Regions from separate parts of the Nonomuraea sp. NPDC050328 genome, predicted to be linked through region 1. Evidence: riboswitches for the same ligand, from Rfam matches in the RefSeq annotation. Region 1 holds a riboswitch; the other holds the start of a gene.
The links. Region 1 has a riboswitch for glycine ahead of gcvT (glycine cleavage system aminomethyltransferase GcvT). Riboswitches for the same ligand answer to the same signal wherever they lie in the genome.

Region 2: it holds a riboswitch for glycine, as region 1 does, so the genes downstream of both, gcvP (aminomethyl-transferring glycine dehydrogenase) here and gcvT (glycine cleavage system aminomethyltransferase GcvT) in region 1, are expected to answer to the same signal.

What each region holds. Positions count from the first base shown of each region.
Region 1 covers NZ_JBITIW010000001.1:187,868-193,255, reverse strand. Annotated here, with positions in the region: gene ACIBG7_RS00825 (L-serine ammonia-lyase) at 1-1,125, opposite strand, end outside; gene gcvH (glycine cleavage system protein GcvH) at 1,189-1,578, opposite strand; gene gcvT (glycine cleavage system aminomethyltransferase GcvT) at 1,575-2,660, opposite strand; glycine riboswitch at 2,799-2,896, opposite strand; gene ACIBG7_RS00810 (M28 family peptidase) at 3,132-4,787, opposite strand; gene ACIBG7_RS00805 (M4 family metallopeptidase) at 4,843-5,388, opposite strand, start outside.
Region 2 covers NZ_JBITIW010000003.1:641,650-647,037, forward strand. Annotated here, with positions in the region: gene gcvP (aminomethyl-transferring glycine dehydrogenase) at 1-2,489, opposite strand, end outside; glycine riboswitch at 2,630-2,722, opposite strand; gene ACIBG7_RS14480 (MerR family transcriptional regulator) at 2,747-3,370, opposite strand; gene ACIBG7_RS14485 (bifunctional nuclease family protein) at 3,516-3,986, opposite strand; gene ACIBG7_RS14490 (MerR family transcriptional regulator) at 4,078-4,731, opposite strand; gene ACIBG7_RS14495 (FHA domain-containing protein) at 4,728-5,225, opposite strand.

The sequences.
Region 1 (5,388 bases):
GATCTCGGCGGCGTTCTCGACCTGCTCGGGGGTGCCGCCCAGGACCTCGGTGAGGCCGGCGGCGGCCATGGAGCAGGCCGAGCCGACCTCGCCCTGGCAGCCGACCTCGGCGCCGGAGATGGAGGCGTTCTCCTTGAACAGCACGCCGATGGCGGCGGCGGTGAGCAGGAAGCGCACCACGCCGGCGTCGTCGGCGCCCGGGACGAAGCGCGAGTAGTAGGTGAGGACCGCCGGGATGATGCCGGCGGCGCCGTTGGTGGGGGCGGTGACGATCCGGCCGCCGGCGGCGTTCTCCTCGTTGACGGCCAGGGCGAACAGGCCGACCCAGTCCATGGTCTGGAGCGGGTCGTGCGAGGGCGTCTCGGCCTGGAGGCGGCGGTGGAGCTGGTGCGCGCGACGCCTGACCTTGAGGCCGCCGGGCAGGACGCCCTCCTTGCCGATGCCGCGGCGCACGCACTCGGACATCACGTGCCAGATGTCGAGCAGCTTGGCGCGGATCTCGGCCTCGGTGCGGCCGAAGGCCTTCTCGTTCTCCATCATCAGCCCGGAGATGGACAGCCCGGTCTCCGAGCACTGGGCGAGCAGCTCGGCCGCGGTGCTGAAGGGGTACGGCAGAGCCGTGTCGTCGGGCTTGATGCGGTCGGCGCCGGTGGCGTTCTCGTCCACGACGAAGCCGCCGCCGACGGAGTAATAGACCTTCTCCCGCAGCACGTCGCCGTTGGCGGCGTAGGCGGTGAAGCGCATGCCGTTGGGGTGGCCCGGCAGCGAGATCTTGCGTTCGAAGACGAGGTCCTCGCCGACGACGAAGGGGATGGTGTGCGTGCCGTACAGGTCGATCTTGCCGGAGGCGCGCATCTGGGCCAGGCGCTCGTCCACGGTGTCGACGTCGACCAGTTCGGGCTTCTCGCCGGACAGGCCCAGGAGCACGGCCTTGTCGCTGCCGTGGCCCTTGCCGGTCAGGCCGAGCGAGCCGTACAGGATGGCTTCGACCCGGGCGACGTCCGGCAGGAGGCCGTCGGCGTCGAGGCCACGGGCGAACTTGTGCGCGGCGGCCATGGGCCCGCCGGTGTGCGAGCTCGACGGACCGATGCCGATCTTGAAGAGGTCGAAGACGCTGATCGCCATTGACTTGCGCCTTTCACGATAAAAGGGGTACCGGGGCTCCGGACGAAGCCCCGGCCGGGAAGATCAGGACTCGCCGGAGGTGAGGGCGGTGTACTCCTCGGCGGACAGCAGGTCCTCCGCGTCGCCCTCCAGGCGGACGCGGAACATCCAGCCCTCGCCGTACGGGTCGCTGTTGACCAGGTCGGGCTTCTCCACGACGGCCTGGTTGACCTCGACCACCTCGCCGCTCACCGGGGCGTAGATCTCGCTCACCGACTTGGTGGACTCCACCTCGCCGATGGAGTCGCCCGCCTCGACGGTGGCGCCGGCCTCGGGAAGCTGCACGTAGACGACGTCACCAAGGGCCTCCGCGGCGTAGGCGGTGACGCCCACGGTCACGGTGCGGCCGTCGTCCAGGCCCGCGACCCACTCGTGCTCTTTGGTGTAGTTCAGGTCGTCAGGGATGTTGCTCACTTGTTCCTCCTGTAGAAAGGCAGCTCAACCAGGTCCATAGGCTCTTGGCTGCCCCGGGTGTCGACGGCTAGGCCGCCGGTGACGCCGGTGTCGACGTAGGCCATCGCGATCGGCTTGCCCAGGGTGGGCGAAGGGGCGCCGCTGGTGACCTCGCCGACGACCTGACCTCCGGCGACGACCGGGAACCCGTGGCGCGGGATCCGGCGGCCCTGGGCGACCAGGCCGACGAGGCGGCGCTTGGGCTCGCTCTCGCGGAGCGGTTCAAGCGCGGCCTTGCCGACGAAGTCGCCGGGCTTGTCGAATTTCACCACTCGGCCGAGGCCGGCGTCGAACGGGGTCAGGTCGGCGCTGAGCTCGTTGCCGTACAGCGGCATGCCGGCTTCGAGGCGGAGGGTGTCGCGGCACGACAGACCTGCGGGAATCATCCCGTACGGCTCGCCCGCCTTCATCAGCTCCTGCCAGAGCGCGACCGCGTCGGCGTTGCGGACGAAGAGCTCGAACCCGTCCTCGCCGGTGTAGCCCGTGCGGGCGATGAGCGCCTCGGCCCCGGCGACCGTGCCGGGCAGGCCGGCGTAGTACTTCAGGCCCGCGAGGTCGGCGTCGGTGAGCTGGGCAAGGATCTCCTGGGCCCGCGGCCCCTGGACGGCGATCAGCGCGTAGGCGTCGGAGCGGTCGTCCACGTCGGCGTCGAACCCGCCGGCCCGGTGGCGGAGCTGCTCGGCGACCATGAGGTAGTTGGAGGCGTTGGCGACGACCATGAACTCCTGGTCGGCCAGCCGGTAGACGATCAGGTCGTCGAGCACGCCGCCCTCGGCGTTGACGATCATCGTGTAGCGGGCGCGGCCCGGGACGAGCGCGGACAGGTGCCCCACCAGGGCGTAGTCCAGCAGCTCGCCGGCCTGCGGCCCGGTCACGTAGATCTCCCCCATGTGGGAGAGGTCGAACAGGCCGGCGGCCTCGCGCACGGCCCGGTGCTCGGCCGACTCGCTCCCGTAGCGCAGCGGCATGAGCCAGCCGGCGAAGTCGGTGAGGGTGGCGCCGAGACTCTCGTGGACGTCTCGCAACGGTGTGGGTCGTGCCATGTGTTCGCACCTCAGAGGCAGGGTCGGATGCCAGGATCCTCCCCCTCTGTCATGATGCCTGAGAGTTTCGCCTGGATGTTTGCCCAGACTTTCACCTTCGGCGAGGCGGCTTTCCCGGCCTGCTTTCCAGAGGTCACCCTGGCCCGTACGGTCCTTTGCCTTGAGAGGTTCGCGGGGAGGGCTTGCTCCTTCAGGGGCCCTGACCGGATGTCAGGGCTCTCTCCCGCACGGGTTCATCGGTGTCGCCTTCAGCCTAGTGGGCGGGACACCCTCTGCGAAACCCGCAAGAACCGCCTGCCGTACCACGAGAAGAAAGGTGGACGAGGGGCGGGCTCCGGCCTGGTCACCCTCAGGCCTGTCGCGCGGCCGCCCGGGTAGCCCCGGTCCCAGCTCGGCCGGCGCGAGCCGTACCCCTCGTCCACCTGCTTGACCGCGTGACCACAAACCCCCAGCCGTGGCCACGCGGGGTTCTCAGATGCGCTGCCAGAGCGCCGGGACGTTCGGCGGCTCCCATCCGGGCAGGGCGGTGTGGCCCTGCAGGCAGCGGTAGCTGACGCCCTGGTAGGTCACCGTGGCGCCGGCCGCGTAGACGGTGTAGGCCGTCCAGGTCGTCTCGCCCCCGCCGCCGCCGACGGTCAGCGAGAAGCTCGCCGAGCGGTCGGAGTTGCCGCGCAGGGTGATCTGGTGGGTCCCGGCCGGGGTGCCGGCCGCGACGGCGATCGTCACGGTGGCGGACTGGCCGGACTGGATCTGGACCGGGCTGAAGGAGACGGTCACGCCGGAGGGGGCGCCGGTGGCGGTCAGGCTGACCGGCTTGGCGTTCCCGCTGGTGACCGTGGTGTTCAGGGTCGCGGTCGTGCTCTGGCCCGGCTGGACGGTGGCCGAGGACGGGCTGACCGCCATCGAGTAGTCGTCACCGGTCGGGGTGCCGACGACCAGCGTGAAGGTCGCCGTCTTGGTGGAGTTGCCGCGCAGGGTGATCGGGTAGGTCCCGGCCGCGGTGCCGGCGCCGGCGGCGACGGTCACGGTGGCGGACTGGCCCGACTGGATCTGCGCCGGGCTGAAGGAGACGGTCACACCGGAGGGGGCGCCGGTGGCGGTCAGGCTGACCGGCTGGGCGCTGCCGCTGGTGATCGTCGTGGAGACGGTGGCGGTGGTGCTCTGGCCGGGCTGGACGGTCGCCGAGGACGGGCTGACCGCCATCGAGAAGTCGTTGCCGGGCTGCGAGGTCACCGCGAGCTGCCACAGGACGTGCGCGGCCGCGTCGGCGTTGCGGTCCAGGGCGGTGGTGTTGACGTTGGCCGGCCAGGTGTCGCACGCCGAGTGGTAGCAGCGGTCGAAGGACTGGTTGGCCTGGCCGCCCCACTTGGCCGCCTGGGCGGCGCTCTTGCGCTCGCTGGCGCCGGTGAAGACGCCGCCGACCCGCACGCCGGCGTTCTTGAACGAGGCGTGGTCGCTGCGGCCGTCGCCGATCCGCTCCGGCTCGGTCTGGATGCCGAGCGTGGCGTAGTAGTCGTTGAACAGGCGCTGCAACTGGGTGTCGTCGTCGTAGACGAAGTAGCCCGGGTTGGGCGAGCCGGTCATGTCGAAGTTGAGGTAGGCCTCGACGCCGGAGGCCCCGCCGTTCTGGACGTAGTACCGCGAGCCGACCAGACCCGACTCCTCGGCGCCCCACCAGCCGAAACGCACGTGCTTGCCGAGCGTCGGCCGCTGGGCGGCGACGGCGAGCGCGACCTCCAGCAGGGAGGCCGAGCCGGTGCCGTTGTCGTTGATGCCGGGGCCGGAGGTGACGCTGTCCAGGTGGGCGCCGAGCATGATGGTCGGGCTGGCGGGTCCCTGGGGCCAGTCGGCGATGAGGTTGCTGCCGCCGCTGAAGTTCTGGACGCGGGTGGTGTACCCGGCGGCGTCGAGCTTGCCCTTGATGTAGTTGAGCGAGGCGGTGTAGCCGGGCCGGCCGGAGGCGCGGTTGCCCCCGTTGGCCTGGGCGATCGACTGGAGCTGGCTCAGGTGCGCGGTGATGCTGCCGAGCGGGATGTCCGGGGCGGCGACCGCGCCCTGAGCGGGAGCGGCGGCCAGCCCGGTCAGCGTGAGCAGGCACGCGACTGCTGACAGAAGTGCTTTCTTCACGGGAAGAGCTCCTAGGAGGGCCCGGCCCCCTCGCGGGGGCCGGGTGCTCGATGGGTCAGAGTCGCTGCCAGAGGGCCGGGACGTTCGGCGGCTCCCAGCCGGGGAGGCTGGTGTGCGCCTGGAGGCACCGGTAGGAGACGCCCTCGTAGGTCACGGTCGCGCCGACCGCGTACGGGGTCCACGTCTGCCAGGTGGTGCCCTGGCTGCCGCCGACGGTCAGGCTGAAGGTGGCCGAGCGGTCCGCCGAGGCGCCGTCACCGGAGATGGTGATCGGGTAGGTGTTCGGCGAGACCGAGGCGCCCACCGAGATGGTCACGGTGGAGGACTGGCCGGACTGGATGGTCGCCGGGCTGAAGGAGACCGTCACGCCCGCCGGGGCCCCGGAGGCGCTCAGCGTCACCTGCTGGGCGTTTCCGCTGGTCACCGTGGTCTGGAGGGTGGTGGTGGCGGAGGAGCCGGCCTGGACCGAGGCGCTGCTCGGGTTGAGGGCCATGGAGTAGTCGTCGCCCTGGCTCGCGCCGATCTGCAGGCTGTAGCCGGCCTGGCGGTCGACCGAGGCGCCGTCGGCGATCACGGTGACCGAGTGGGTGCCGGCCGGGCT
Region 2 (5,388 bases), on a different contig from region 1:
AAGGACATGGTCGGCGCGTGGAAGCCGTAGTCGATGAGGCGCTTGGCCACGTCGTCCACGGTGACGCCGGTCTCCTTGGTGATCTGCCGCAGGTCGACGATGCACTCGTGGGCGACCAGCCCGCCCCGGCCGGTGTAGAGCACCGGGTAGTGCGGGGCCAGCCGGCGGGCGAGGTAGTTGGCCGACAGGATGGCCTGCTCGGTGGCGGCGCGCAGGCCGTCGCCGCCCATCATCCGGACGTAGGCCCAGGAGATCGGCAGGATGCCCGCCGAGCCGTACGGCGCGGCGGAGACGGGACCGACCGCCGAGCCCTCGCGCAGCGGGTGGCCGGGGAGGTAGGCGGCCAGGTGGGCGCGGACGGCGACCGGGCCGACGCCGGGGCCGCCGCCGCCGTGCGGGATGCAGAAGGTCTTGTGCAGGTTGAGGTGGGACACGTCGGCGCCGAACTCGCCCGGCTTGGCGAGGCCGACCAGCGCGTTGAGGTTGGCGCCGTCGACGTAGACCTGGCCGCCGGCCTCGTGGACCTTGGCGCAGACCTCGGTGATGGTCTCCTCGTACACGCCGTGCGTGGACGGGTAGGTCACCATGATCGCGGCCAGCTTGTCCGCGTGCTTGGCGATCTTGGCGTCGAGGTCGGCCAGGTCGACGTTGCCGTCATCGTCGCAGGCGACCACGACGACGCGCATGCCGGCCATGACCGCGCTGGCCGCGTTGGTGCCGTGCGCCGAGGACGGGATGAGGCAGACGTCGCGCTCAGCGTCGCCGTTGGCGCGGTGGTAGGCGCGGATGGCCAACAGGCCGGCGAACTCGCCCTGCGAGCCGGCGTTGGGCTGGATGGAGACGGCGTCGTAGCCGGTCACCTCGGCCAGCCAGCTCTCCAGGGTCTCGATCAGCTCCCGGTAGCCCTCGGACTGCTCCTCGGGGGCGTAGGGGTGGATGCCGGCGAACTCCGGCCAGGTGATCGGCTCCATCTCGGTGGTGGCGTTGAGCTTCATCGTGCACGAGCCCAGCGGGATCATCGAGCGGTCGAGCGCGATGTCCTTGTCCTGGAGCCGGCGCAGGTAGCGCAGCATCGAGGTCTCGGAGCGGTGGGTGTGGAAGACCGGGTGGGTGAGGTAGTCGTCGGTGCGCAGCAGCGCCTCGGGCAGCGCGGTGAGCTCCTCGCCGGCGGCGGGCGCCTCGATCGGCAGGCCGAGCGCGGCGGAGAAGGACTCCAGCACCTTGGCGACCTCGGCCGGGCCGGTCTTCTCGTCGCAGGCGACGGTGACGCGGTCGGCGTCGACCTGCCACAGGTTGACGCCGCGCGAGAGCGCCTCGGCGACGACCGCGGCGGCCTTGCCCGGCACCGAGGCGGTGACGGTGTCGAAGTAGTGCTCGGTCACCGGGACGCCGGCGCCGGACAGCGCGTGGCCGATCGCGGCGGCCTGGGCGTGCACGCGCGAGGCGATCCGGCGCAGCCCCTCGGGGCCGTGGTAGACGGCGTACATGCCGGCGATGACGGCCAGGAGCACCTGCGCGGTGCAGATGTTGCTGGTGGCCTTCTCGCGGCGGATGTGCTGCTCGCGGGTCTGCAGGGCCAGCCGGTAGGCCGGGTCGCCGTCGGTGTCGACCGAGACGCCCACCAGGCGGCCGGGCATCTGCCGCTGCAGGCCCTCGCGCACGGCCATGTAGGCGGCGTGCGGGCCGCCGAAGCCGAACGGCACGCCGAAGCGCTGCGAGGAGCCGATCGCGATGTCGGCGCCGAGCGAGCCGGGCGAGGCGATGAGGGTCAGGGCCAGCAGGTCGGCGGCGGCGACGACCTGCGCGCCGAGCTCGTGGGCCCGCTCGGCCACGGCGCGGAAGTCACGCACGGCGCCGGTGGCGCCGGGGTACTGGACCAGCACGCCGAAGCACTCCGGCAGCTCCTGGTCGAGGCGCTGGAAGACCAGCTCGATGCCGAGCGGCTCGGCGCGGGTGGCCAGCACCGCCTTGGTCTGCGGCAGCACGTCGTTGTCGACCACGAAGACGTTGCTCTTGGCCTTGCCGGCCCGGCGGGCCAGGGTCATCGCCTCGGCGGCGGCCGTCCCCTCGTCCAGCAGGGAGGCGCCCGCGACGTCGAGGCCGGTGAGGTCGGAGACCACGGTCTGGAAGTTGAGCAGCGCCTCGAGGCGGCCCTGCGAGATCTCCGGCTGGTAGGGCGTGTAGGCGGTGTACCAGCCCGGGTTCTCCAGCAGGTTGCGGCGGATGACCGCCGGGGTGACCGTGTCGTAGTAGCCCAGGCCGATCATGCTGGTCAGGACCTGGTTGCGATCGGCCAGGGCGCGCAGTTCGCCGATGACCTCGATCTCGCTCGCCGCGGCGGGCAGCTTGAGCGCGTCCTTGGCCCGGATCGCTTCCGGTACGGCTACCGCGACCAGATCCGCGACGGACTCGAAGCCCACGGCCTCCAGCATGCGCTGCTGCTCGGCGTCGGACGGGCCGATGTGACGGCTGGAGAAAAGCTCAGACATGAAGGGTGCCTCCTGGAGACAGCGCGCAGGCGGGTGCCGAGTCTCCCCCTCTGTCATCGCAACCTGAGAGCTTCACTCCCGAGGGAGCTTTCACCGTCGGTGAGACGCGCCTGGCGGGCGCGCCTGCTTTCCAGAGTCGCCTCGCCCGAGCGGTACCGGGTGCCTGAGAGATTCCGGGGAGGGTTGCTCCTTCGGCGCCCCACAGTTGCTGGGGACTCTCCCGCACGGGGTCGAAAGCTTCGCTGCCCAGATTACCCTCAGCCAATCCTCCGCGCACGTCGGCGCTGCGCGAGTTCGTCAGCCGGGTGGCCGGCCGAGGCGTTGCCGTCCTCGGCCGCCGTGGGTTCCCCCGGCAGCTCCGCGAGCGATCCCTCGACTTCCCGCCACACGCGGCCCAGCGCGATGCCGAACACGCCCTGACCGCCCTGGAGCAGGTCGATGACCTCGTCGGCGGAGGTGCACTCGTAGACGCTCACCCCGTCGCTCATCAGCGTGATCTGGGCCAGGTCGGCCACGCCGCGGTCGCGCAGGTGCTGCACGGCCGTGCGGATCTGCTGGAGCGAGACTCCGGTGTCGAGCAGCCGCTTGACCACCTTGAGCACCAGGATGTCGCGGAAGCTGTACAGGCGCTGGGAGCCCGAGCCGTGCGCGGCTCTTATCGTCGGCTCCACCAGACCCGTGCGCGCCCAGTAGTCGAGCTGCCTGTAGGTGATGCCGGCCGCCGCACAGGCCGTAGGGCCGCGGTAGCCGAGGTTGCCAGGCTGGGAGGCGGGCTCTTGGTCAAAGAGCAGCCCCTGTTCACCGGCACGCTGGCGCGCGTCCTCGCGCCGGGCCGGATCTTCCTGGCCGGCCCTGTTTCCCTCGCCGCTGCTGACCGCCACGCGGACCTCCGGCTTTCTCTCATCCCGCGGCCTGATCTGGGGGTTCTTCGGGCGACCGCGGGTTTCACTTGCACCGTAGGACCGTGACCATGCTCAGTCAACGATCCGCCCCGGCGAGTCGTGAAGCGTAAATGCTCTTATATAGCTACCCCGCGCGGCCGAAGTCCTCGGGCGTGATCTGGTCAAGGAACTCCCTGAACTTCTCCACCTCGTCCTCCTGGTCGTCGGGGATGACGACACCGGCTTCCTGGACGACTTCCTCGCTGGCGTAGATGCGCGCTCCGGTGCGCAGGGCGAGGGCGATGGAGTCGGACGGGCGGGCGCTGACCTCGACGCCGTTGGAGAAGACCAGGTCGGCGAAGAAGATGCCGTCACGCAGGGCGACGATGTTGACCGCGCGCAGGCTGACGCCGAGGGCGCTGAGCACGTCGCGGAACAGGTCGTGGGTGAGCGGCCTGGGCGGCGGCTCCTCCGCGGAGGCGAGCGCGATCGCCTGCGCTTCTGTCATTCCTATCCAAATAGGCAGGAATCGGTCACCACTCGCCTCCTTGAGCAGAACGATCGGCTGATTGGTGGGCATTTCAACGCGAACGCCCACTACTTCCATCTGCACCACGGGCTGCTCCGAAATCCGAAATGGCGACTGAAAAGCGAGCGACAGGCTCTTCCAACGTAACACCCGCAAGGCCCGGAATGTGCCCGATGCCTCAGCCGCCCAGCACCGACCGGACGCCGGAGCGCAGCAGGGCCGCGTGCAGATCCAGCAGCAGGCCGGTCAGCTCGCGGGCGTTCTCGTGGGCCTCGCCGATCGCTCCGGGGGCGCGCCGCTTCAGCACCGGGGCCACGGTCTGCTCGACCAGGCCGCACTCGCGCTCGGCCGCCGCCTTGACCGCCCGCAGGTGGCGGGCGTGCAGACCGAAACGGGCCAGCGCCCCGACCGTCCGCGCGATCTGGAGCGCCTCCTCGTCGTAGCGCCGGGCGACCGGCGCCAGCAGGCCGTAGTCCTCCAGCTCCGCCAGCGCCTCCTCGGTCAGCCCGGCCGCCTCCAGCAGCTCGTCGCGGCTGAGCCGTACCTCCTTGCTGTCCGGTACGGCACGCGGCCGGGACAGCTCCTCCAGCATCTTGTCCTTGATGACGCGCAGCGGCAGGTAGTGGTCACGCTGCTCGCGCAGGATGAAGCGGAGCTGTTCGACGTGCAGGTGGGTGAACTTGCGGTAACCGGAGGGGCTGCGGTCCGGCTCGATCAGCCCCTCCCCCTCCAGAAAACGGATCTTGGAGATGGTGACGTCTGGAAACTCGGACTTGAGCAGGGCGAGGACCTCGCCGATGCTCATGTGCGAGCGAGCCGCCTGCGCGCTCATCGAGAGAGGAACACCAGCCTGAACTTGCCGATCTGGACCTCGTCCCCCGAGTGCAGCGGCACCTCCTCGATGCGCTCCCGGTTGACGTAGGTGCCGTTGAGGCTGCCCACGTCACGGACGGTGAAGCGGCCGCCGGGGTGGCGGTAGAACTCCACGTGCCGGCGCGACACCGTGATGTCGTCGAGGAAGATCGTGCTCTCCGGGTGCCGGCCGACGGTGGTCAGGTCCTGGTCCAGCCGGAAGCGGCTGCCCGCGTTGGGCCCGCGCACGACGGTCAGCAGCGCGGCGCCCGGCGGGAGCTGCTCGACCAACTGCCGCTCGGCGAAGAGGAACTCCCCGGTCTCAGCCTCGTACGCCTCGATTCCCGCGACGGAGATCGTCGATGTGGTGTCCCCCGTGACCTCGGACCTGGTCAGGGGTGATCCACAGCGGGAACAGAAACGGGCATCCTCGGGGTTGGCGTGCCCGCACTGCGTGCAGTAGACGCTCGGCATCGATCGGCTCGGCCTCCTACCGCGACGGCGCTGCTTCGGTGCCCGGGCGCGCCTTCGCTTGTATCGCTGTCAACATTGCGAATGCCGCAACTTACGCTGTAGCGCCGCAAAGGTCAAGACGAGCCGCTGGCGACACGCTCGTACGTTTCCTGAGTCTGGTCGG